2 regions of the Lentibacillus sp. L22 genome follow, and region 2 is predicted to be linked to the other one. Evidence: predicted binding sites of a transcription regulator. Region 2 holds the regulator's gene; the other holds the start of a gene.

Region 1 (12,768 bases), on a different contig from region 2:
ATTTCAAAACACTTCGGCACTAGTTCGCAAATTGCATATCACGCACTATATTCGGTAACAACAGTTGCAAACTCGGCCACCATTGCAAAAGGCAGCCGGTCACATAACCAGCTGCCTTCCTCTTTACTTTTCCTTTTTCATAAACTTGGCAAGTATTTCATATACAATTGGTACAATGACAAGTGTTAGTAGCGTTGAACTTATTAAACCGCCAATAACGGTGATGCCCAGCCCTTTGGAAATCAGACCGCCACCTTCTACGCCAATAGCCAACGGAATCAATGCACCGATCGTTGCCAGTGCTGTCATCAAGATTGGACGCAGCCTTGTGGAGCCCGCTTCCAGCAATGCTTCCCGTGTAGTGAGTCCTTCTTTTTCTTGATGGATGACACGGTCAACCAACACAATTGCATTCGTTACGACAATACCGATCAACATCAGTGCACCAATCATCGCTGATACGCTCAATGGCTCATCCGCGACCCACAAGGCGACCAGACTACCGATAACCGTAAATGGCAGTGAGAACAGAATAGCAAATGGTGCCAGTGCGCCATGGAAAGTTACCACAAGCACAAAGTATACAATCGCAATTGCCGCAAGCATCGCTAACCCCAGTTGCGAGAAGGATTCATTGATTTGTTCTGTTACGCCGCCGAAATCTACGGTAACACCGCTTGGCAGATCAAGTTTGTCAATTTTCTCCTGTACTTGATTGGATACTGTTCCTGCATCATCGGTTGTAATGTCCGCCGAAACGGAGGCAACCATTTTGTTATCCCGACGCTGGATGGTGTCCGGAGATTTTCCTTCCTTGACATCCATTACATCGCCAACTTTAATGGTGGTTCCCAGTGGTGTCTGGATATCAACGTCAGTTAAATCCTTGATATTCTTGTAATCTTTTTTCTCCACTTCAACATAGACATCTACATCTTCCCCATCATGTTTCACGGTGGTAATCGGTGAATTTTCGCTTGTATCGCTTAGACTCATACCGATTTGCGCTGCAGTCAACCCATATTTGCTCAATTTATCCTGATTGGCGACAAGCGTATATTGATCATAAGCCTCGGAAATACTGGAATCCACTTTTTCTAAATCCTTGTTATCTTTCATGATGGACTCCACCTCATCGGCACCTGTTTGAATGTCCTCAAGGTTGTCACCGTAGACATACAGTTCCATTCCACTGCCCATGTCGGAAAAGTCCATGCTCTTCCATTCACCGACATCCGTTTGTTTGTTCAAATCCTTGATGATCTTGCTGCTTTCCTCACCAAAATTTTCATAATCCTTGTCATACTCGATGAAAAATAGTGCGGCATTATCTCCGCCACCCATACCCATCATCGACAACGGACTATCCCCGCCCAGTGAATATTGATACTTGGTAATACCATCGCGTTTGCTAATTAAATCTTCTGCATCAGCGGCAATATCTTTAGCCTCTTCATGCGTTTCACCGGGTTCTGGTGTATAGGTTGCCATAACCATTTTTTCTTCTTCATCAGCCAAAAAATTGACGCCAATTAGAGGCAGCAAGAACAAACTCAACACAAGTACGACAACCGCACCGCCAAATGTGATCACTTTATGGTTTAACGCCGATTCTAAAATACGCTTGTAGAAATGAGCCAGTTTGCTCGGTTTCTTTTCTTTTTGTTGTCTTACTGTACCATTGGTTAATTGTTTTTTAAACAATGAATGGGCCAGCATGGGAACGACCGTAATTGCCACAAGCAATGAAGCAGCCAGTGCAAATACAACAGCGAGCGCAAACGGCATGAACAATTCGCCCACTTGCCCGTGCACCAAGCCCATCGGCAAGAACACAGCAATCGTTACAATGGTCGAAGAAAGAATTGGGATGAACATTTGCCGCGTTGCTTCCCTGACTAATTCTTTGCCATGCAGTTTCTCATCCGGTAAGGACATGCGCCTATAGATATTTTCCATGACAACGATCGAATCATCGATGACACGCCCAATTGCGACGGTCAACGCGCCGAGCGTCATGATATTTAGGGTGATGTCCATATAATGAAGCACGAAAATTGCAATCAATAGTGATAACGGAATCGACACGATTGAAATCAGCGTCGTTTTAAAACTTCTTAAGAACAGCAAAATGATGACAACAGCAAAAAGGATACCGAACAATGCCTTATTCATCATCGTGCTGACCGACTCTTCAATTGGCTCACCCTGGTCAAAAGTGGATACAGAGGTGATTCCCAAGTCGTCTTCAAATTTGTCCATCTTGTCCTTTACTGCATTCACGACATCGACTGTATTCGCATCGGCTCCCTTGACAACTTGGACACCGATTGAATCTTCGCCATTTGTTCTGGAAATCGATTCTGATTCGTTTATAATTTTGATGTCAGCCAGTTTATCCAATGTAACTGTCGGAATTTCCGGTTCCACGTCCGCTTGACCGGCTTGATCCGTATTTGGCATCTGACCTTGCTGTGCCGCATCTTCTCCAGGCGCTTGACCTTGCTGTGCTGCATCCGGAGTATCGCCTTGTTGCATTGCATCACTATCTGGCATCTGTCCCTGCATTTGGTCCGTTTGCTCTTGATCAGCTACACCTTGTTGCATTTGCCCCTGCCCTTGTCCCGCTTGTGGAGGGGTATATGGGATCTTCAATTTCTTTAAATCTTTAACACTAACAACATCACCATCAATGACAAGGTTTTTCACCTCATCATCAAAATTTGTCAGTCCCAGCGGATAAGTGATATCCGATCCTTGGATTAATTGTTCTACGGTATCTTCATCGAGTCCGTATTTTTTCAATTTATCGTCGTCAAAGTCGATGGTCACTTTTTGCAATTGCTGTCCGGTCACCTGTACATCGGACACCCCATCGATACCCTGCAATCCAGACACGACATCTTTTTCCACTGTTTTGGTCAATTGCTCCTGTGACTGATCGGGGTTACTGATGCTTAATGCGATAACCGGAAAAGCATTAATACTGATTCGTGAAACATCCGGATCCTCTGCGCCATCAGGCAAATCAGCTTTCGTTACCGCCTCGCTGACATCGTTAAGTGCCTCATCCATGTCGGTATCGAAATCAAATTCCAACTGAACGGAAGACGCATTCTCCATGGACGATGAGCTAACCGTTTCTACGCCCTCCAAATTTTGCACAACCTGCTCGATCGGCTCGGATACTTTTTCAGCCACTTCATCAGGTGCTGCACCCGGATAAGTCGTCATAACCGATATGTTTGGCAACGTAATATCCGGCATCGTTTCCTGCTTCATATTCATGCCGGAGTAAAACCCTGTCACAACGACTAAAATTGTGAGAATCCATATAGCAAACTTGTTGTTCAGGGCAAAGTTAATGATACGCTTCAAATTCTACACTCCCCATATGTTACGTTTCTATCTGCATAAGCCTTGTTTTCGCTATGCATTCACTTATTTTCTAAAAGCACTGACCGGTCAGTCAAAGTAAACCGGGCTATCTATCTTTCCGGAAAATTCACTAAACAATTTGAACCCAAATAGCTGTATGCTTTTAAAATCACATCTTCCATCTTACCCGACCACTTAGTCCGAATCAAGTATTATATGCAATATTTTCATCATTTTATTGACACTATTTGACTGATTGGTCATAATGAGGGAAACAAAGAATTCTGCAGGATGAATTGCTTGAATTAACGAAACGGGTGAAGATAAATGAAAGAAGATAAGCGACAGGAAATCATAGAATCGGCCATCAGATTGTCCGCGGAAAACGGATTTTTTAACACCTCCGTTCAAGGAATTGTCGATGATTGCGGTATATCCAAAGGAGCATTCTATCATTATTTTTCATCAAAGGAAGCATTGCATGTTGCGATTTTCCAATATTATTTTGAACAGATGGATGATTCACTCAAAGCGATTGATCAAGCCAACCTGCCGCCACGCGAAAAAATGAAACAGCAGCTGTGTGTACCATTTGAACAGCTGAATAAACAGCGTGCCTTTTTCATCGTCTATTTGCGAGAACAAAATTTTTCTATCAACAGAGAACTGCGCGATGTGATGGAGCAAGCGAGAAAAGACATACTGACCTGGTACTATCGTCGCTTAAGGGAAACCTACGGGGAAAAAATCATACCCTACATCGCTGACATCATTTTGCTGACAGAGGGCATGCGAAATGCCTATTTGGCAACGATGTTATTTCACAATCTGGACTTGAATGCCAATCGCGTTGCGGAGTTTTTGCTGAACCGGATGGACGACATCGTGCAAGCATTTGAAAACAACGAAGAACCAATTATCCATACAAGCAATTTGGACCATTTGCTGTCGGAGCAGACATTTTCATCCATCAATCCAAAAAGCCAAGTGGATGCCCTGTTAAAAGATATGGCGACAAGATTAAAGGATATGCCGCTTTCTGAAGAGCAAAAGCATGGGATGGTTCATGTAATAGATTTCCTCCAAAGTGAACTAAAAAAACCAGAACCGGACAAATATGCATTTCAAGGCATGCTCGCCAACTTGAAGGAGATTAAAGCGTTTGATGCTTACCGGGAGAAAATAGCCAAATTGTTGAAGCTGCAACTCTTATAAGCCGGGACAAGGGGACAGGCTTCTTGTCCAACCATTTTTTCCATTTCATCGAATTAAAGTTAGCCCTCCGTCCGGCCCCAGCGTCCAGCGACTAGTGTGCTTCAAATCCAAATCACACACTATTTGCATTACACCCTCCTTTTTCACTATACTAATATCGACACCAATAATATATGGGAGGAAAAAAACCATGCTACCCAACTTTCAAGAAAACCTGCAAAAATACGCCAGGCTATTAGTCGCAAAGGGGATCAATGTGAAACCCGGTGATTGGGTAAAAATGACCATTGCCGTTGATCAAGCTCCTTTAGCCCGTTTAATTACCAAAGAAGCCTATTCGCTTGGTGCGGAAAAAGTAATCGTAAAATGGTCGGACGATGATATCACCAAACAGCATTACATAAACCAGTCCGAGGAATTGTTGACCGATATACCTCAATACCAGATTGATGAATCAGAAGACCATGTACTAAACCATCACGTTTGCCGGCTGTCCATTTTATCTAATGATCCAAACTTATTAAATGAGGTGGATCCCGACAAAGTCGCCGCGTATCAAAAAGTGGCTGGGAAAGCATTCAAAGCCCAACGCGTAGCTACGCAAAATGATGATTTAAAATGGACCGTTGCTGCTGCCGCTGGTGCAGACTGGGCCAAAACTGTCTTTCCTGATTTAAAAACTTCCGAGGAACAAGTTGATGCTTTATGGGATGAGATTTTCAAAACATGCCGCATCTATCATGATGACCCGGTTGCTGTTTGGGATGAACATAAAGAAACACTCAAGGAAAAAGCAACGAAATTAAATGACATACAATTTGATGCTTTACATTACACCGCCCCGGGCACCGATTTAACGCTTGGCTTACCGAAGAACCATATTTGGCAAAGTGCGGAAAGCTTTAATCCGAAGAACGAAGAATTTATTGCCAACATGCCGACAGAGGAAGTGTTCACTGCACCCGATACAAATCGGATGGATGGTGTCGTTGTCAGTACCAAACCATTAAGTTATGCCGGTACACTAATTGAAGGCATCAAAGTCCAATTCAAAGATGGCAAAATTGTTGATATTTCCGCTGAAAAAGGAGATAAAACGATTAAGAAATTGGTTGAGGATAATGAGGGAGCAACAGGCTTGGGAGAAGTTGCGCTTGTGCCAGATCCGTCTCCTATTTCACAATCGGGCATTACCTTCTTTGAGACACTGTTTGACGAGAACGCATCCAATCACTTAGCCATCGGTGCAGCTTATCCAACATGTATTCAAGGCGGGACAAAAATGAGCGAAGAAGAATTACAAGAACATGGCATAAATGTTTCCACCACCCATGTGGATTTCATGATTGGCTCCGATAAAATGGATATCGACGGCATCAAACAAGATGGCACGGTTGTTCCGGTATTCAGGAATGGAGATTGGGCAATATAGTTTTTTGACAACGTCGTATTACTATAAAGGTCAAATATGAAGGTGGAAATCCTCTCATCTGTGTCTAGATGGGAGGTTTTTTTAATAATAAACAGTTGCTATGCTCTATCTCTCGTTGACTATAGGCTAATTCTTCCAAAGTATGTCTGTCTCTTCATTTTTCACAAAGCATCAAACCTTAGTTCAAAGCCACCTTCCCCCTTCAACTTCCCGAAACCGTTGCCCCTGTTACCGTCAAACCAGCATTCATGAAAACTTTGTGACACACATTCTGAACACTTTGTGACAAAAATCACAATCCATTGTCCTTTAACCCCTTTTATGGCATTAATATATGTAGATGGATTGTGACGTAGATCACTTAAGTTGAAGTTGAAATTAATATAGAAAGGGGTACTTTCATTGAAAATAAAATCGGCTTTTGTTGGTTCATTTATTGTTACACTGCTGTTGCTTACTGGATGTGAGCCATTAAAGGTATTAGACCCAAAAGGCCCACAAGCGGAAACAACATCCAATGTAATTTGGATATCAATCGCCACGATGGCCATTATCGTCATTGCAGTATTTGCTCTGTTAATTTTTGTCCTTTTTAAGTACCGCGCTTCCAAGCAACCGGATGATTACGAGCCACCACATATTGAAGGCAGCAAATGGCTGGAAACGATTATCGTTGCGATCCCAGTCATCATTATTGTGATTCTTTCCGTTGTTACCGTCAAATCGACGTATCAGGTTGAAGCGACACCAACGGGGTATGAAGAACAGGAACCAATGACCATTTACGCTTCCAGTTCAAACTGGAAATGGCATTTCAGCTATCCGGAAGAAGATATTGAGACGGTTAACTATTTATACATTCCAACCGATCGTCCTATCGAATTTAAACTATATTCATATGGACCAATCACCAGCTTTTGGATTCCGCAACTGGGCGGGCAGAAATATGCCATGTCTGACATGGTAACAACATTACACTTAGCAGCGGATGAACCTGGCGAATATATGGGACGAAATGCCAACTTTAGCGGAGAAGGTTTTGCCGAAAATACGTTCCAGGTCAAAGCAATGCCTGCTAAAGAATTTGCTGAATGGGTGGACGATGTTCAAAAAACAGCTAAACCACTGACCAAAGAAGAATTTGACGAACTATTGGAGCCCGGTCATCTTGGACAAATGACGTTTAGTGGCACACACTTGTCATTCATGCCACCTCCAGAAGGCCATCATGACGGGCATCAGCATGGATCAACAGATGATTCAGAACAACATCATCATTAATACCATAGCGTCAACATGTTTTAATTACTTTTGAAAGGAGAAAACGTAATGAATTACTTTGATCGGTTTGCCATTCCCCATGGAGATCCACTCATTTATGCATCGATGGTTGCTATCGGTTTGACAGTGATTGCGATTATTGCCGGGTTAACCTACTTTAAAAAATGGGGCTATTTATGGCGCGAATGGTTAACAACGGTGGATCATAAGCGAATCGGCATTATGTATTTAATCTCTGCTTTACTCATGCTGTTCCGGGGTGGAGTAGACGCTATCATGATGCGAGCACAAACATCGATACCAGATAATACATTTTTGGATGCCCAGCATTACAACGAGGTATTTACCACCCATGGAGTTGTCATGATCATCTTTATGGCGATGCCGTTTATCTATGCATTAATGAACTTTGTTGTGCCATTACAAATCGGTGCCAGGGATGTTGCGTTTCCACGATTGAATGCACTCAGCTTCTGGCTATACTTTATGGGTGCAATGTTATTTAACATTTCGTTTGTTGTTGGTGGTTCACCAGATGCCGGCTGGACATCCTATTTTCCACTCGCCGGAAATGATTTTAGTCAATCGGTAGGTACCAATTATTACATGCTATCGATACAAATTGCCGGAATCGGGACATTAATTTCCGGGATTAACTTTATTACGACGATCCTAAAAATGCGTGCACCAGGTATGAAATTAATGAAAATGCCGATGTTTACCTGGACCGCGTTTATTACCAATGCGATTGTTGTATTTGCCTTTCCAGTTTTAACGATCGCTTTGTTGTTAGGTACGATGGATCGTTTATTCGGGGCAAACTTCTTTACCACTACAAATGGTGGAATGGATATGCTCTGGGCCAACCTGTTCTGGATTTGGGGACACCCGGAAGTATACATTTTAATCTTACCGGCATTCGGTGTCTACAGTGAAGTGATCTCTACCTTTTCACGACGTAACTTATTCGGGTATAAAACGATGGTTGCTTCCATCGTCCTGATCTCGTTCCTATCTTTCCTGGTCTGGACCCATCACTTCTTTACGATGGGGCAAGGGCCATTAACGAATAGTATTTTCGCGATTACGACCATGGCGATTGCCATACCGACCGGGATTAAGATCTTTAACTGGTTGTTGACGATGTGGAAAGGAAAAATCAAATTTACGGTACCAATGCTGTATTCGATCGCCTTTATCCCTATTTTTACCATTGGCGGAGTGACCGGAGTTATGCTTGGAATGGCAAGTGCCGACTATCAGTACCATAATACAATGTTCTTAGTAGCGCATTTCCATTACACCATTATTCCTGGGGTAGTATTCGCCATGCTTGCCGGTTTGACATACTGGTGGCCGAAAATGTTTGGCTTCATGTTAAATGAACGAATTGGTAAATGGGCATTCTGGTTTATTGTCGTCGGTTTTAACGTGACATTCTTCCCAATGTTCTTTACCGGACTGAACGGTCAGGCACGAAGAATGTACACCTACTCGGAAGCTACTGGATTTGGTCCACTTAACCTGCTATCGTTCGTGGGTGCGATCGGCCTTGCGATTGGCTTTGCATTAATCGTCTACAATGTTTATTACAGCGTGCGTTATGCTTCCAGAAATATTAGTTCGGATCCATGGGATGCACGCACACTGGAATGGGCAACACACAGTCCAGTACCTGAGTACAACTTTGCAACCACACCAGAAGTCGATTCCATTGAAGCATTCTGGGATCATAAGAAAAATGACCGCCCTATTTTTGCTGACAAGATAGAAACCATTCATATGCCAAATAACAGCGGTTGGCCATTCGTGTTGAGTTGTGTTTTCTTTGTCTGGGGCTTCTCACTGATTTTCAGTATGTGGCTACCGGCCATTATTCTCACACTGGTGATACTCGGATTTATGGCCTATCGTTCCTTTGAAAAAGACGACGGTCACCACATATCTGTCAAGGAAATTGAAGAAACAGAAAAGAAATTGCGAGGTGTTAGCTAATGAAGATGGATCATACGCTTCCTCTTGAATATCGATCGGAACAAAACCAAATCAACATTGTCGGTTTTTGGATTTTCCTTGGTGCCGAGATTATGTTGTTCGCTACCCTGTTTGCCACCTACTTTACCCTCGTGAATCGCACAGGGAGCGGGCCATCCGGCGCAGAAATTTTTGAAATCGGACCAGTACTCATTGAAACGTTTGTCCTTTTAACCAGTAGTTTCACAATTGGTCTTGGTGTTCATGCGATGCGGATTGGTCGTACCAAAGCAATGATGGGATTTTTTGCAATCACATTGCTGCTTGGTCTTTCCTTCCTTGGTGTGGAGATTTATGAATTTATCCATTATGTGCATATTGGTGCCGGCTTGCAAATCAGCGCCTTTACTGCCAGCTTATTAACGACGCTCGGGACGCACGGAGCGCACGTGACACTTGGTTTATTCTGGGGATTGTTTATTATTATACAGGTGAAAAGGAACGGCATCACATCCGCAACCGCAAATAAATCGTTCATTTTCTCTCTGTACTGGCACTTTCTGGATATCGTGTGGATCTTTATCTTTAGCTTCATCTACTTGAAAGGAATGATGTAAACATGGGTGAGTTATTTCCGAAAAAACAAGTAATGGGCTTCATCTTTTCCTTAGTGCTTACCCTGATTGCACTGGCTGTTTATTTCTTTGATTTGTCGTTTACGGCGGGGATGACGATCCTCCTTATTACCGCATTTGTGCAAGCTTTTGTTCAGCTGATTATCTTCATGCACGCTGGTGAAACGAAGGATAAACATTCCATCTATACGAATTTAGCTTACGGATTTGCGATTGCACTGGCAAGTATATTCGGCACCCTGCTCATTATGATATGGGATATGGCTTAAAAACAAAGCACCCGGTGAGCACACTGCTGGATGTTGAAGCCAGACATCATCAAGGAGCGTCTTTCAATAGGCGCTCCTTTTCATTTTTCCTTTATTCATGGATCAAGCCGAATCCCTTTTTCTGTTTTTCTCTCCATTTCTTCTGTAACCACGAAGAAAACGCCCATCAGAAAGATAAAAATAGCCCCCATCACTGTTCCAATACCAATGCCCATCATAGTGCCATATTGGTTCATCAAAGCATAAATGAAAATAGCAATTCCAAGTGTAAGGACTGCACAACCCACATACTTCACAACATTCAGTATTTTCAATTCAGATTTCATGACCGTCATCCCCCTTTACAAGTATTATTTACCCTGTTCACAAATTTGTCAAACTATTTTCACCAGAGAAATAACAACCGTCGCAAAGTCCCCCATATTATGTAAGTTTAGTTATTTCAAAAACTAATCACGGTCGATTCCTCTTATTATTCTCTTCCTATCAGTCGTGATAAACTGGTTCTCGGGTGATTCCTCACTGTTTTTCTTCCTTATCTGCCGTGACTGCTTCTCTTTTTCTTTTTTATTCAAAGCTTGAGCGATTGAATAAATGAAAAGATTCCAGAGCAAAATTGCTCTGGAATCTTTTCATTGCGATTTCCAAACATTTACTTAAATAGAAGCTTCATAAATCGATTGAACGGCTTCCTTTAATGCTTGATTAAACTCTTCATCCGTTTGATTAACATTCAAGTCTTGACTTAAGGCTCTGGAGAAACTTGCAATCATATTATCATTTGCTTTCAATTTCTCATTTGCTTCATCCCGGGAATATCCACCGGAAAGTGCAACCACACGTACTACATTCGGATGCTCGATAAGTTCTTTGTACATATTTGGTTTTGTTGGGATGGATAATTTCAACATTACTTTTTCATCATCATTTAACTGATCAAGATGATTTTGAATTTCTGCTTTTAACAGTTCTTCACATTTTTCTTTTTCCGGACTATGAATATCTACTTCCGGTTCAATAATTGGGACAAGACCAGCGGCAATAATTTGTTTACCTATTTCAAATTGCTGATCAACCACCGCCTTGATTCCCTCCGGATTGGCTTCTTTGATCACGGAGCGCATTTTTGTACCAAAAATATGGCGCTCATTTGCATGTTTTAATGTCTCATCCAAATCGGGAATCGGCTTCATTAACTGAACGCCATTCTGTTCTTCAGCAAGCCCTTTGTCTACCTTTAAAAATGGTACAATACCTTTCTTTTCTGCTAAATAATCAGCTGTATATAAACCCTCAACTTTTCTGTCCATCGTGTTTTCAAAAAGGATAGCACCTAAAATATACTTACTATCAAATGCAGGGGAAGTCATAATACGTGTCCGCATATCATGTACCAATTTGAACATTTCTTCCTCATTGGAAAAGGCATCTTCAGTTACACCATATGCTGCCAGTGCTTTTGGTGTACTGCCACCACTTTGGTCCAGCGCTGCAATAAAACCTTTCCCATTTTTCATTCTTTCTAATTGATCTTGTTGCATTATTTCCACTCCTTCAGGATAATTTGTACCATTCAGCCATTTAGAAAAATAAATAGATAGGCAAAAGACCACCTATATTATAACATATTATAGTAACGGCGGAAACAGTTAGCAGCTGTCTGAATGTGATTTTACCTTAGGACTTGGTTCATCGACACGCCATCAAGTATTCCATTCCAGCGAACTTTTGTTTAGCTCGGACTTTATTCTTTTTCAATATCCCGGCTAACTAGTGTGTCCGAGTAAAATTCAATGCTGTGTTCGAGTGGCTCTTGATCGATTTTCCAATGAACTCCAAAACCGCACCAGCATATCCGCCCTCTTCCATTGCCTTCCCTCCCTACAACCTTTACAATATTCATTGGGAAAGGAGTATTCCAATGAACGTAAACTATAACCTGCCAGATTCTATACAAGAAATGCTTGAGAAAACGCCAAAAACAATAGATAACACGTTTGATGACCTGATTCGCCAAGGTGGCTATGTTCCGCCACAAATCAATTTGTTAATTGACGCTATCTCTGCTTTAAGCATGGGGAAAAATATTTTATTAAAAGGTCCAACTGGTGCAGGAAAGACGAAATTTGCCGAGACACTGTCAAACTTGTTCCAACAGCCGATGTTCAGTATTAATTGTTCCGTTGATCTTGATGCGGAAAGTTTAATGGGCTTTAAAACGTTGGCCTATCAAGATGAAAAGCAAATGATCGAATTTGTGCCAGGTCCCGTGACAAAGGCGATGCAACATGGCACTTTTTTATATATTGATGAAATTAACATGGCCAAACCAGAAACATTGCCACTAATCAATGGTGTACTGGATTACCGGCGAACAGTGACTAATCCATTCACCAATGAAATTATTCATGCCGAAGATGGATTTAACGTGATTGCCGCGATCAATGAAGGCTATGTCGGTACGGTTCCCTTGAATGAGGCCTTGAAAAACCGGTTCATTATTATTGATATTCCCTATTTGCAAGGTGAGCAACTCAAACAATTGATTCAAACGAACACAAGACTGGCAAATGAAACAACTATT
Region 2 (12,768 bases):
TATCCCATTATTAATACCACCATTGAAACTATGCACCGATAATGCAGCGATGATCGGTGCTGCCGGAACAATTTTTTACGAGCAAGGCAAACGTGCAGGCTGGGATATGAATGCCCATCCAGGCCTGTTATTAACTTAATAACAGGCTATCAACAGAGGTGTGGATATCTAAATCGATGTCCTTTATATTCCCTCATGAATATGTGGACAATAATTGTGGGTAAGTCACGAAAAATCTGTTGATAATGTGCATAACTCTAAACAAGACAGTATTCATCTTTTTTAAGCTGTGGATAACTGCGGAATAGACGCACACAGTTCTCAACTTAAGATAAACATACTAAGATTAGTGGGTAAAGTCACCCGTCGATGACCTTACCCACTAATCTTAGTATGTTTTTTCAAGCTGAGAAAGTTCCTCTTTATTGTAATTCCGTCCATTCTTCCATTAGTTGTTCGATTTCTCCACGTAGTTTATCCGTTTTTGTAGTTAGTTCCAATGCCTTTTCATGATCTTGATAAATTTTTGGTTCCGCCATTTTATGTTCTAAATGGCTTAGTTCTGTTTCTAATTGTTCAATGGTTGTCTCAAGCTCCGCAATTTTACGTTCCTTCTTTCGCTGTTCACTTTGCCGCTTCTTTTCTTCCTGGAAGGTGGAGGCCGATTTGTTTTTTGGCTCGCGTTCAGGTACGATTTTGTTCGCTTGTTTTATTTGCTCCCGTTCCGCTTCTTCTTGCTTCTTCTCCAGATAGTAGTCATAGTCACCTAAATAGACGGTAACCCCATCATGTTGCATCTCGACGACTTGATCGGTAATTTTATTGATAAAATATCGATCGTGGGATACGAAGATAATGGTTCCCGGAAAATCCATTAATGCTGCCTCCAGTACCTCCTTACTATCAATATCCAAGTGGTTTGTCGGTTCATCAAGGATAAGTAAGTTGGCTTTTTGCATCATCAGTTTGGCTAATGACAGACGGGCTTTTTCGCCGCCGCTTAAGGAATGTACCTGTTTTAAAACATCATCCCCGGAGAATAAAAAGTTGCCCAAAACGGTTCGAATATCTCGTTCATTGATGGTTGGATAGTCATCCCATAATTCCTGCAAGATGGTTTTTGTCGGGGTTAAGGTCATTTGTTCCTGGTCATAATAGCCAATTTGTACACCGGTACCAAGCTGGATCGTTCCATGATTTGGTTTTAAGGTTCCAAGTATTATTTTAAGCAGGGTCGTTTTCCCCACGCCATTGGGTCCAACCAGTGCAACCCGATCCCCGCGGTTGACATGCAAATTGACGTGGGAAAACAGCTCTTTTTTATCATCGTCATAGCGAAAGGAAACATCATTTAATTTTAGTACATCATTTCCGCTTCTGCGGGCAATCTCAAATGTGAAATTTGCTGATGATTCCTCCCCGGCAGGTTTATCCAGTTTCTCCATTTTTTCCAATTGTTTTCGTCTGGATTGAGCGCGCTTCGTTGTCGATGCCCGGACAATATTTTTTTGAATAAAGGTTTCCATTCGTTTGATTTCTGTTTGCTGTTTTTCATATTCTTTCATTTCCTGTTCAAATTGCTGGGCCTTTTGTTCTAAAAATTTACTATAGGTTCCATGATATTTTTTTGTATGATGGTAAGAGATCTCATAAACAATCGTCACGGTTTTGTCCAAAAAGTAGCGGTCATGGGAAACAATAGTAACCGCTCCGGGATAACCGGCTAAATAATTTTCCAGCCATGCAAGTGTATCAATATCAAGATGGTTGGTTGGTTCGTCAAGGATAAGCAGATCTGGTTTCATCAACAGCAGTTTACCCAGGGCAAGCCGGGTTTTCTGGCCGCCACTCAATGCATTGATCGGGGTGCTGTCATCATAGTCCTGAAAATTTAACCCCGTCAGTACAGATTTTATCTCTGCCTCGTAACGATATCCGCCACCTGCTGTAAAGGCTTGTTGTGCCCGGTCATAGTCATGTAATAGCTGTTGATAATCCTCTTGGGAAAGCGAATCTGTATCTGCCATTTGTTGTTCCATGATTCGCAAGCGTTTTTCTTGTTTCATTAAGTCTTGAAAAACCGTCAGCATTTCTTCCCAGATAGTTTTATCGGATTCAAGTCCTGTATGCTGGCACAAATAGCCAATGGAAAGATCTTTTGGTTTGTGTATTTCCCCTTCATCATGGGAAAGTTCCCCGGCCATTATTTTCAGCAAGGTAGATTTTCCTGCTCCGTTTCTCCCGACAATAGCAATTCGGTCTTTATCTTTTATTTCCAATTTTATATTCGATAATATTTGTTCCGCGCCAAAGGATTTGGAAATACCATTTAGTTGCATGATAATCATAAATCGTTCACCTCATCCACATTAGTGTATCGTATTCTTGGAAGGTTAGAAAGTATAAGGTAGATCATTTCGACTGCGGTTTTTGAATGTGAAATAAATCACGACTTCTGTTCCTGTTTCTGTTAAACTATAAGAAGTACGGTTGAAAGCGAAATGGAGTTGAAAAAATGGCGGATTTCACACACTTTAATCAACAGGGACGAGCCCATATGGTGGATATAAGTGAAAAGGCTGAGACAGAACGAACGGCCATTGCTGCGTCCAGTGTTAAAGTCTCAGAAGAAATTTATCAAAAAATCAACGATTATCAAATAGAAAAAGGCGACGTACTAGCGGTCGCTCAAGTAGCCGGTATTATGGCGGCAAAGAAAACATCTGACTGGATTCCCATGTGTCATCCATTGTCATTGAAAGGGATCGATATTTCATTTGATTGGCATGTCAAAGATGACGTGTTTGAATTGAAAATAGAAGCGTTTGTCAAAACAAAAGGCAGTACAGGAGTGGAAATGGAGGCATTAACTGCTGCTACTGCGACAGCATTAACCGTCTATGATATGTGTAAGGCGATTGATAAGGGCATGATCATTGGAGAAACACGCTTATTAGCGAAGAAAGGCGGAAAATCCGGTGACTATCATCGCGAACAAGGGGAGGATAACGGTGGAGCAAAATAAGATTCCGCAAGCAACAGCAAAAAGATTACCTCTATATTATCGGTTTTTAAACAATCTGCACATTCAGGGGAAAATGCGCGTCTCCTCCAAGGAATTAAGTGATGCAGTTAAAGTGGACTCAGCCACCATTCGTCGTGATTTTAGTTACTTTGGTGCTTTGGGAAAAAAAGGTTATGGCTATAATGTAGAATATTTGCTTGGCTTTTTCCGGAAAACGCTGGATCAGGATGAAACAACCGAGGTTGCCCTCATTGGGGTCGGAAATCTTGGTACGGCTTTTTTGCACTATAATTTTATGAAAAACAACAACACCAAAATCGTAATGGCGTTTGATACCAATAAAGAAAAAGTGGGAACCGATATTGGCGGGATACCTGTCTATCATATTAGCGATCTGGAAGAAAAGCTCGGCGACGTACAAGTGGCTATCCTGACTGTACCGGCAAGTGAAGCGGATGGAATTACAGAAAGGCTTGTCAACCAGGGAATCGCTGGCATTCTGAATTTTACCCCAGCCAGAATAACAGTCCCCGACAATGTCCGTGTCCATCATATTGATTTAGCTGTAGAACTGCAAGCACTCGTCTATTTCTTAAAACATTATCCATTGTAGGGACAGAGGGCCGGTTTCGGGTCGGTTCTCCTGCCTCACCTTTAGGGACAGGATCCTTGTCCCACCATTTTTTTCTTGTAAAAAATTGCCGGGACAGAAGAACCGTCCCTTTGTCCCGGAACAATTTGGGTTATCTGTCATATAGTATAGTGATCGTTCAACTTTGGAAAAGGATTGGTTGTAAATGGCGGTTGTGCAAACATCTAAGTGGCTTGACGCGTACATGGCAAAAAAAGATAAGGAAACATCCAAAATAAAGGTAAGAAAACATCACCAGGAGCAAATAAGCGGCAGACTAAAACCCTATTTTCATCATGCAAATACTGTCGAAATTCATGAGCATTTACTGAGAAACGGGCTGTTTTTACCCAGCCCGGACGATAAGTCAATCATCAAATCGTTAAAAGAAAAAAATTGTTGGGAGACCGTGAAGACATCACTGACCAAGTTGCGAAAAGATTGGCATGGCCCCGATGTTCCTGTCTTTATATTGCCTTCCAATGTGCAAAATCGAAAACTCCAGGCTGATTTTAACGGGCTATCCGGTTTGTCCTATCCGGATAAAGTGTTTTTGTTTGTCACCCCATACAATAAAAAAGTTGAGCTGGAGAAACTGCTGATTCATGAATATAATCATGTATGCCGGTTAAAACACCTTGATAAATCCGAAGCAAACATGGATTTGCTTGATTCTATTGTTCTGGAAGGTTTGGCGGAAATGGCCGTGGAAGAGCGCCTGGGCAAGGAACACCTGGCAAAATGGGCAACCCTTTATCCATCCAAAACGGCCTTGTATCACTGGGAAAAATGGCTTCAACCAAATTGTACCGTAAAAAGAGCCGAACGCAGGCACTATGAATTGCTGTATGGAAAAGGATTTATTCCGCGATGGGCCGGTTATAATACCGGCTATCATATGGTTTCATCCTATGTAGCGAATACAAATAGTACCATTGAGCAGATGTTGGATGTCCCAGCAGAAACAATTCTAAAGGAGTCCGACTTTCCAAAATAGTGTTACAAAGCCCGCTATATTGGCAGGCTTTGTAACATGTGGCAAGCAGCCGGTAAGGTATTTAAAGGGAGGGCAAACGAATCATCCACACATTCCGTCATCTTGGTCCGTTTTTTTACCAGAAGAAAAGTGGGGAAAATGCTGCAATGGCACCAAGGGCAATTCCTGAGACAAATCCCAGCCCAAACCCACCAAATCCCCATCCGTAGCCGTACCCGCCAAGACCTCTGTGCATTGGACGAAGATAGACATGGGTAGGTGTGACCCGATCAACAATCCCATGATGTACCCGACCATCTTTCGTTCTAATCCTTACTGGTCTGCCCCTGCATTCCATGCATCGATGATAATAAGGATTTACAGGCATTCTTCAATTTACTCCTTTCTTAACCATAAAGGTATCCTTCTATTGATGTGTTTTCTCACAATAGATAAAGCAAACAAGTGAAATCAATCATTCACTGCTGTAATAATACCTTATGTATTTACCCCCCCTGATGATTGGACAATAGTCTCGGGGAATTCATTAAATTACGTTAAAACGGAGGGATAAAGTGGATGGAAAGGTACACGTATCATGATTTGTTGGCGTACCTTGGTGTGGGTGGAGCGCATCCAGGCGGGCTACCGCTTACGAAAGAAATTGTCCGGGAACTTCCGATTAAATCAACGGATCATATACTAGACGCTGGTTGCGGGACAGGACAAACGGCTGCTTTCCTGGCTGATCAATATGGCTGCCATGTAACAGCGATGGATCAGCATCCAATCATGATTGAAAAGTCAAAAGAACGATTCACCGATCGGGAAGTTACCGTTGATTTGGTCAAAGGGAACATCGAAAACAGTCAACTGGAAGCAGGCACTTTTGATTGGATTATCGTTGAGCCCGTTACAGTATTTACCAATATTGAGAAAGCGGTAAATGAATATTGGCGGCTTTTGCGCACAGGGGGAGTTCTGATTGATTTGGAAATGACGGCAGCTGATTCACTTTCCAAAGAGGAACTCGGTGAATTCCAGTCGTTATATGGACTTCACGAAATTCCAAAAGCGTCCGACTGGAAAAGAATCTTTAAAATGGCTGGCTTTCGTACAGTTGACAGTTTTAAGGAAGATACAGTAGCCGAGGTGTTGATGAGGCAGTCTTTTGATACAGAGGCATTTGCCCAGCAGGAAATTGATTTTTCCGTTGCTCTGGATCCTGCATTATATGAAATTTGGGATCATCATCAGTTGTTGACCGAGGCGTTCGCCAATAGATTGAAATATGTAGTTTACCGGGCCGAAAAGGGATAGTTCAGGCACATAAGTCTGGCGAGGCTACCATGAAGTAAGTAGAAGAGAGCATCATTTTGACAGGAAGAAGACCACTACTTCTTCCTGTTTTTTTGTTTGAGCCGAAAATGAATCAGCATTAATCTAATTGCTACACCAAACTGAAGTGTTGCAATAATGGCCAGTACGATAGTGGAAAAGTTCCACATGGTGTTGGTCACCGTTTTCGTAGCGATATATGTAAAAAAAATTCCCATTACAAAGTAAATAATGGCCATGATTTTCGGTGATGTTTGCATTATTATCCTCCAATAAAGTGAAACTTCAATCAGGGGGTTTTTCCCCCCTTAGCAGTTAATATATGATAAGAATCATTTGCACTTTGTCGGCTTGTTCCATCATTTTTTGCAGATCCTCCGGAGACAGGAGCAGTTGAACGATTACGGAAATCGAGTTGAGTGTCATATGTACGAGAATCGGTGCGATGATCCGTTTTGTTTGGACATAGACAAATGCTAGTACAAATCCCATCGAAGCGTAAATCAGTAAGTGTTCTGGTTCCTGATGAATAATCGCGAAAATCAAGGCGGACAACAAAGCCGCAAAGAAAAAGTTCATTCTCTTGTAGAACCAGCCAAAAATAATCTTCCTGAAAATGATTTCTTCCAGAATGGGCGCAATCAGTGCAGGAATAATCACAAATAAAGGAGCCATTCGTGAAATATTGATGATCATATTCGTGTTTTCGGAGCTACTTTGGATGCCAAGTAATTTTGTTTCGATCCAGACGGCTATAGCCTGAAAAACATAAGCCATGACAACGCCAGCAATCACCCACACAATGGTATAACCCCAATCCGCTGCGTTGCGGTTGTTATTTGCCTTCATTTCCGGCTTCATTAATAACAATGTCACCACAAGCCCCGCAATAAAGCTGAAGATTGTCCAATAAATGGATATGTCAAAGTTATTCAACGAAGTAGTAAAATAGATGAGTGGCACAAATACAATGCCAGAAAATTGCATGATGATATAGGTTAGAATGACGTACCAATATCTTCTTGTCAAAATGAAACGACTCCTTTTGCGTTAAGTTGTATCAAAATAGTATATGCAAAAACACTAACCAATATTTTAGCATATTTTTCACCGGGATAATAAATACTATTGACTTGTGTTAAGGATTTTATTTAATTTGACTTTCTACAAAACAATCATCATACCATTTGATGCAATGTGTACAAAAGGGAATATGACACCACCTCGAAATGTAGCAGTAACATGGATATTAGAAAAATGGATAAAAAAAATAGAAGAGATTACTTGCATTTTTGTTCAGTATTATTTATTATATTAAGTGGAATTAGCACTCGGCATTCTTGAGTGCTAATAAAACAAAAAATACTTAGTAGAAACGAATTAAGGAGGTCGTCTCATTGATTAAACCACTAGGAGATCGTGTTGTAATCGAGCTTGTTGAACAAGAGGAAAAAACGGCAAGCGGTATTGTACTTCCAGACTCGGCAAAAGAAAAGCCTCAAGAGGGTAAAGTTGTTGCAGTTGGTGCTGGTCGTGTAACCGATAACGGTGAAAGGGTAGCCCCGGAAGTTGCAGAAGGTAATTTGGTCATCTTCTCCAAATTTGCAGGCACGGAAGTAAAATATGAAGGCACTGAGTACTTAATTCTTCGCGAAAATGACATTTTAGCTGTTATTGGCTAAAACAATGATAACATACGATTTTTTAAGGAGGACATTTAAAAATGGCTAAAGAAATTAAATTTTCAGAAGACGCTCGCCGTGCAATGCTTCGCGGTGTAGATACATTAGCAGATGCAGTTAAGGTAACATTGGGGCCAAAGGGTCGTAACGTTGTTTTAGATAAAAAATTCGGTTCTCCATTAATTACCAATGACGGTGTAACAATCGCCAAAGAAATCGAATTGGAAGACCACTTTGAAAACATGGGAGCACAGCTTGTATCTGAAGTCGCATCGAAAACAAACGATGTTGCTGGTGACGGTACAACTACTGCAACTGTACTTGCCCAATCCATGATCAGTGAAGGTTTGAAAAACGTTACATCCGGAGCAAATCCTGTAGGTGTTCGTCGTGGAATTGAAAAAGCGGTTGAAGCAGCTGTTACAGAATTAAAGACTATTTCAAAACCAATTGAATCCAAAGAATCAATCGCTCAAGTTGCATCCGTTTCTTCAGATGATAAGGAAGTTGGCGACCTGATTTCAGAAGCAATGGAGCGCGTTGGCAATGACGGTGTTATCACTATTGAAGAATCAAAAGGATTTAACACTGAATTAGAAGTTGTCGAAGGTATGCAATTTGATCGCGGCTATTCTTCTCCATACATGGTAACTGACCAGGATAAGATGGAAGCAGAATTGGAAAATCCATATATCTTTATCACAGATAAAAAAATCAGCAATATCCAGGAAATTCTTCCAGTACTTGAACAAGTGGTACAACAAGGAAAACCACTTCTTCTCATTGCCGAAGATGTAGAAGGAGAAGCCCTTGCAACATTAGTGCTGAACAAACTTCGCGGTACATTTAATGTTGTTGCTGTCAAAGCTCCTGGTTTTGGTGATCGTCGTAAAGCAATGCTTGAAGATATCGCTGTATTAACTGGTGCAGAGGTCATTACAGAAGATCTTGGCCTGGAACTTAAAAACACAACTATCGAACAATTAGGTCGTGCGTCTAAAGTTGTTGTTACAAAAGATAACACAACCATTGTGGAAGGTTCCGGAAACCCTGAAGCTATTTCTTCCCGTGTGACACAAATCCGTGCACAAGCAGAAGAAACAACTTCTGAGTTTGATAAAGAAAAATTACAAGAACGCCTTGCTAAACTTTCCGGCGGAGTAGCTGTTATCAAAGTTGGTGCTGCTACTGAAACTGAGTTGAAAGAACGTAAACTTCGTATTGAAGATGCACTGAACTCAACTCGTGCAGCTGTTGAAGAAGGTATCGTTTCTGGTGGTGGTACTGCACTAGTGAACGTCTACCATAAAGTTGAGGGATTAACACTTGAAGGTGACGAAGCAACAGGTGCAAGTATTGTTCTTCGTGCTTTAGAAGAACCAGTACGCCAAATCGCACATAACGCTGGTCTGGAAGGATCCATCGTTGTGGAACGCTTAAAAGGCGAAAAAGTTGGTGTTGGTTTCAATGCTGCATCTGGTGAATGGGTAAACATGATTGAAGCTGGTATTGTTGATCCAACAAAAGTTACCCGTTATGCACTGCAAAATGCAGCATCTGTAGCAGCTATGTTCTTGACTACCGAGGCTGTAGTAGCTGACAAGCCAGAAGAAAACGCTGGCGGTGGTGCCCCTGACATGGGCGGCATGGGCGGCGGAATGCCGGGCATGATGTAAGCCAAATCCAGTTTTAAAGAAATAATAAAAAAGACACCCTCTTGTATGCTTGTGATGCAAGAGGGTGTCTTTGTGTTTTACTGCATAGTTCCCTTTTGTTGTATAAGATAGGGTGTACAAATGAATGTACACCTTTCCATATTAATTTCCAAAGTTGTATGTTTGTTTTTAATCCATCTTATTCTAAATGATCAATGGCATATTGTGCTTCTTCTTCCGTAAATTGTTCCCCGTGTTCAGATATTAATTGATCAAAAATAGCATCATTCGACATATCCATGTCGTCCGCGTATGTTTTTGCTTTATTTAGAGCATTTTCTTTCCAATCAGCTTCGATATTTTCTATTGCGTAATCCGCCGCATCTTCCGGAAAGTTTTCTCCATGTTCAGAAACTAGTTGGTCATATATACCAGCTTTAGACATATCCATCGTATTCGCATATGTTTCAGCTTTATTTAATGCAGACTTATGCTCTCTGGGCACGTCTTCTTCTTTCTCTTCTTTATTATCACTATTGTCTTCGTTATCATCTGCTTCTTCTTCTGCATCGACTTCTTCTGAATCATCTTCATCTGCTGATTTTCTACTACTATTCTCCACAGTAGAGGAATCATCCTCGCCGTCCGCATCCTTTTCATCATCCATGTTTGACGCAACACCAATAACGACGACGATAACAATTAACCAAAACCACCACCGTTTGAAAATAGGCTTTTTTTCCTTCTCTTTTGCCAAATTAATAACCCCCTAGTAAAATAGTGCTATATAATATCTATAAATAAAACGACCATTTCTGATCGTGTATTATTTGTTTTGCTTTGACTTTAAATTTAATAAATCACTTAATACGTTTCATATCCCTAATCTCTGTTTCTTGTTTTAAGGAACGAGTTGCAAGGGATTCGAGAATTTTATCTTGTCGCAGCTGGCTATCAGCTAATTTATTTATGGATTCGCTATTTTGCTTAACGATCTTATTTGTTTCTAGTAAAGTTTGTTTAAGTTGATTTTGTTCTGTTTTCATATCTGAGAGGGCGTTTTCGATTTTATCAAATCTGTTATTCATATCTGATAATGTATTTTCAACTTTGTCAAATCTGTTATTTGTGTGTTCCTGCATTTGTTTCAACTGTTCATTGATTTGTTTTAATTCTTCACTCATATCATTTCTCACCCTCTATTTACAAGTCACTTTACTGGAGACAAGGTTTTTATCAATCATTTATCCTGCTGCACTTTAAACTTACACCTCTTTTAATTGTTCCGCATCCATCTTAGCTAGATTAATCAGCCTTTCTCCTTTTCTTCTATATACAATATTATACAGCAACAGTGAGTTAGATTAAATATATAGAAACAAAAAGTTGCATATAATAGAAATTAGTTGACAATTATATGAATCTTACGTTCTATCAGATATTTGGAATACTGTGTGGCTAAATCAACCCTTGATGCTGTAGAAAGGGCATGTCCCATATAGTTAATCGCTGCTGTATTCGCCGTTGAAATTACACCAAGAATGAATCTATCCGAAAAAGGAGCGACAGTTGACGAGGAAACGACACCATTGATCATTGAATTTTCGCTTAGGTCATCTTTTATTAAGGTATCGTTTAAAAATTTAATTTGCTTTTTTGCAAGTTCTCTTCCACGCATTAAATATTTTTTGATTTCCTCATCCTTAACAACCTGGATAAATCCCGGCAATAAAATGTCACCAAGATAAGTTCCGTTCGATATTGAAAAATATATCAGTGATCTCCAACACATTTACTGGGCGACTAGTGGTCTTTGTTTGTCATTACAGTTCCCTCGCTTCCAGTTGAGTGTCTTTTTTATTATGTGTAAAACATAAATTTTTAATGTATAAGCTGGATTCGTATTCAACTATGCTGGGGAATATCAAACAGAATTTGAATTATATTACCGTTCTCCAAATAGACATCACCATTTCGCATATGTTATAAATGTATTGATCCGGAACAATATTGATGATGTGAAAAAAACTAATTAAATGCCAGATCAATTAGAAGTAACTGTAGCATATTTTAATCAAATGAAATTCACAACAACGGGATAATGGTAGTTAAAACCATCATGCATATATGAAACTTCATGATGGTTTTTCATGTTAATAACGCGTACATCATGCCCGGCATTCCACCGCTCGTGTACTGGATTTTTCCGTTAAAAGATGGACAACAAGTATAGTATTCATGGTACGGGAAGGATAAGGAATAAATAAAATTAAAGTGAGATAGTGAGGAGGGAGAGGAAGATGACAGCGGAAAAAAACGCGGCAATCCGATTGAATCGTGTAAATTATACGGCAGGTGATACGCCGATTATCAAAAATGTTACCGGTGATTTAACAGAAGGTGCGATTACTACCATTGTCGGACCATCTGGAGCGGGGAAGACGACATTATTCAGGCTATGTAACGGTCTGTTATCGCCCAGTACTGGAGAAATTTATATTAAAGATAAACGTACTTCTGACTATGATCCGGTAACATTACGCCGAACAGTTGGTATGGCCTTGCAAAGCGCGACAATGATCCCTGGAAGTGTACGGAAAAATTTAGCCTTGCCGCGTAAACTGCAAGGAAAGGATTTGACTGATGAAGAAGCCGAAAAAATGCTTCACACAGTCGGATTAGACGAGAGCCTTTTATCACGAAATATAAAAGATCTCTCAGGTGGCCAGCGGCAAAAACTATCCGTTGCCCGTACACTGGTCAATCAGCCTGACATTTTATTACTGGATGAAATTACATCCTCCCTGGATCGCGTTTCCAAGGAGGCAATGGAGGAACTGATTGTGAAAATTAATCGTGAACATGGGACAACCATTATTTGGATCAGTCATAACCTGGAGCAAGCAGAAACTATCGGTGATTATTCATGGGTTATGATGGATGGTGAAGTATTGGAAACAGGAGAGAGCGGTTTTCTTCACAATCCCCAAAATGAGCGGGTGGAAGATTTCGTGAAGGGGGTAAACAGATGAGCTATTTGACATTATCCATGGCTCTTATTTTTGTTTTCATCCCCATCGTATTATCCAAAGTATTTAAATTGGGGCTGGAAAAAGATACAGTAATTGCTACCGTCCGATCCATTATTCAATTACTTATTGTTGGCTATCTCCTGCAGTTTGTTTTTGATTCAGAGCATCGCATTTATATTATTTTGATGATTATTCTCATGATTGTCGCTGCAACGCAAAATGCACGCAAAAAAGGAACATTTATTAAAGGGATTACCTGGAAGTTAGTTGTTACGTTTACCGCTGTGGAAATATTGACCCAGGCCATTTTACTTGGGTTTCAGATTACACCAGCAACTGCCCAGTATATCATTCCAATTAGCGGGATGATGATCGGCAATTCTATGGTACTCTCCATTCTCTTTCTTAATCGGTTCATCTCTGAAGTTG

What was found. Region 2 encodes Rex, which represses fermentation and respiration genes when NADH is low (regulators of the CRP and FNR family bind a similar motif). Its sites were predicted from a motif close to TTGTGAAATATTTCACAA; they were not measured.
Region 1: the regulator Rex is predicted to act here: its motif matches at 6,306-6,323, upstream of qoxA (cytochrome aa3 quinol oxidase subunit II).

The regions. Positions count from the first base shown of each region.
Region 1 is NZ_JBFNXI010000008.1:79,399-92,166, forward strand. It holds gene ABRT01_RS06060 (efflux RND transporter permease subunit) at 124-3,378, opposite strand; gene ABRT01_RS06065 (TetR/AcrR family transcriptional regulator) at 3,706-4,593, shown strand; gene ABRT01_RS06070 (aminopeptidase) at 4,784-6,025, shown strand; gene qoxA (cytochrome aa3 quinol oxidase subunit II) at 6,428-7,306, shown strand; gene qoxB (cytochrome aa3 quinol oxidase subunit I) at 7,355-9,301, shown strand; gene qoxC (cytochrome aa3 quinol oxidase subunit III) at 9,301-9,897, shown strand; gene qoxD (cytochrome aa3 quinol oxidase subunit IV) at 9,900-10,184, shown strand; gene ABRT01_RS06095 (hypothetical protein) at 10,280-10,510, opposite strand; gene ABRT01_RS06100 (fructose bisphosphate aldolase) at 10,841-11,725, opposite strand; gene ABRT01_RS06105 (AAA family ATPase) at 12,106-12,768, shown strand, end outside.
Region 2 is NZ_JBFNXI010000012.1:37,137-49,904, reverse strand. It holds gene tsaD (tRNA (adenosine(37)-N6)-threonylcarbamoyltransferase complex transferase subunit TsaD) at 1-139, shown strand, start outside; gene ABRT01_RS08035 (ABC-F family ATP-binding cassette domain-containing protein) at 423-2,348, opposite strand; gene moaC (cyclic pyranopterin monophosphate synthase MoaC) at 2,516-3,025, shown strand; gene ABRT01_RS08025 (redox-sensing transcriptional repressor Rex) at 3,006-3,638, shown strand; gene ABRT01_RS08020 (DUF2268 domain-containing putative Zn-dependent protease) at 3,823-4,653, shown strand; gene ABRT01_RS08015 (hypothetical protein) at 4,769-5,020, opposite strand; gene ABRT01_RS08010 (class I SAM-dependent methyltransferase) at 5,212-5,952, shown strand; gene ABRT01_RS08005 (YdiK family protein) at 6,027-6,230, opposite strand; gene ABRT01_RS08000 (CPBP family intramembrane glutamic endopeptidase) at 6,286-6,999, opposite strand; gene groES (co-chaperone GroES) at 7,368-7,652, shown strand; gene groL (chaperonin GroEL) at 7,694-9,328, shown strand; gene ABRT01_RS07985 (Ltp family lipoprotein) at 9,507-10,064, opposite strand; gene ABRT01_RS07980 (hypothetical protein) at 10,168-10,491, opposite strand; gene ABRT01_RS07975 (DUF3231 family protein) at 10,710-11,099, opposite strand; partial or broken gene ABRT01_RS07970 (hypothetical protein) at 11,221-11,343, shown strand; gene ABRT01_RS07965 (ABC transporter ATP-binding protein) at 11,608-12,339, shown strand; gene ABRT01_RS07960 (ABC transporter permease) at 12,336-12,768, shown strand, end outside.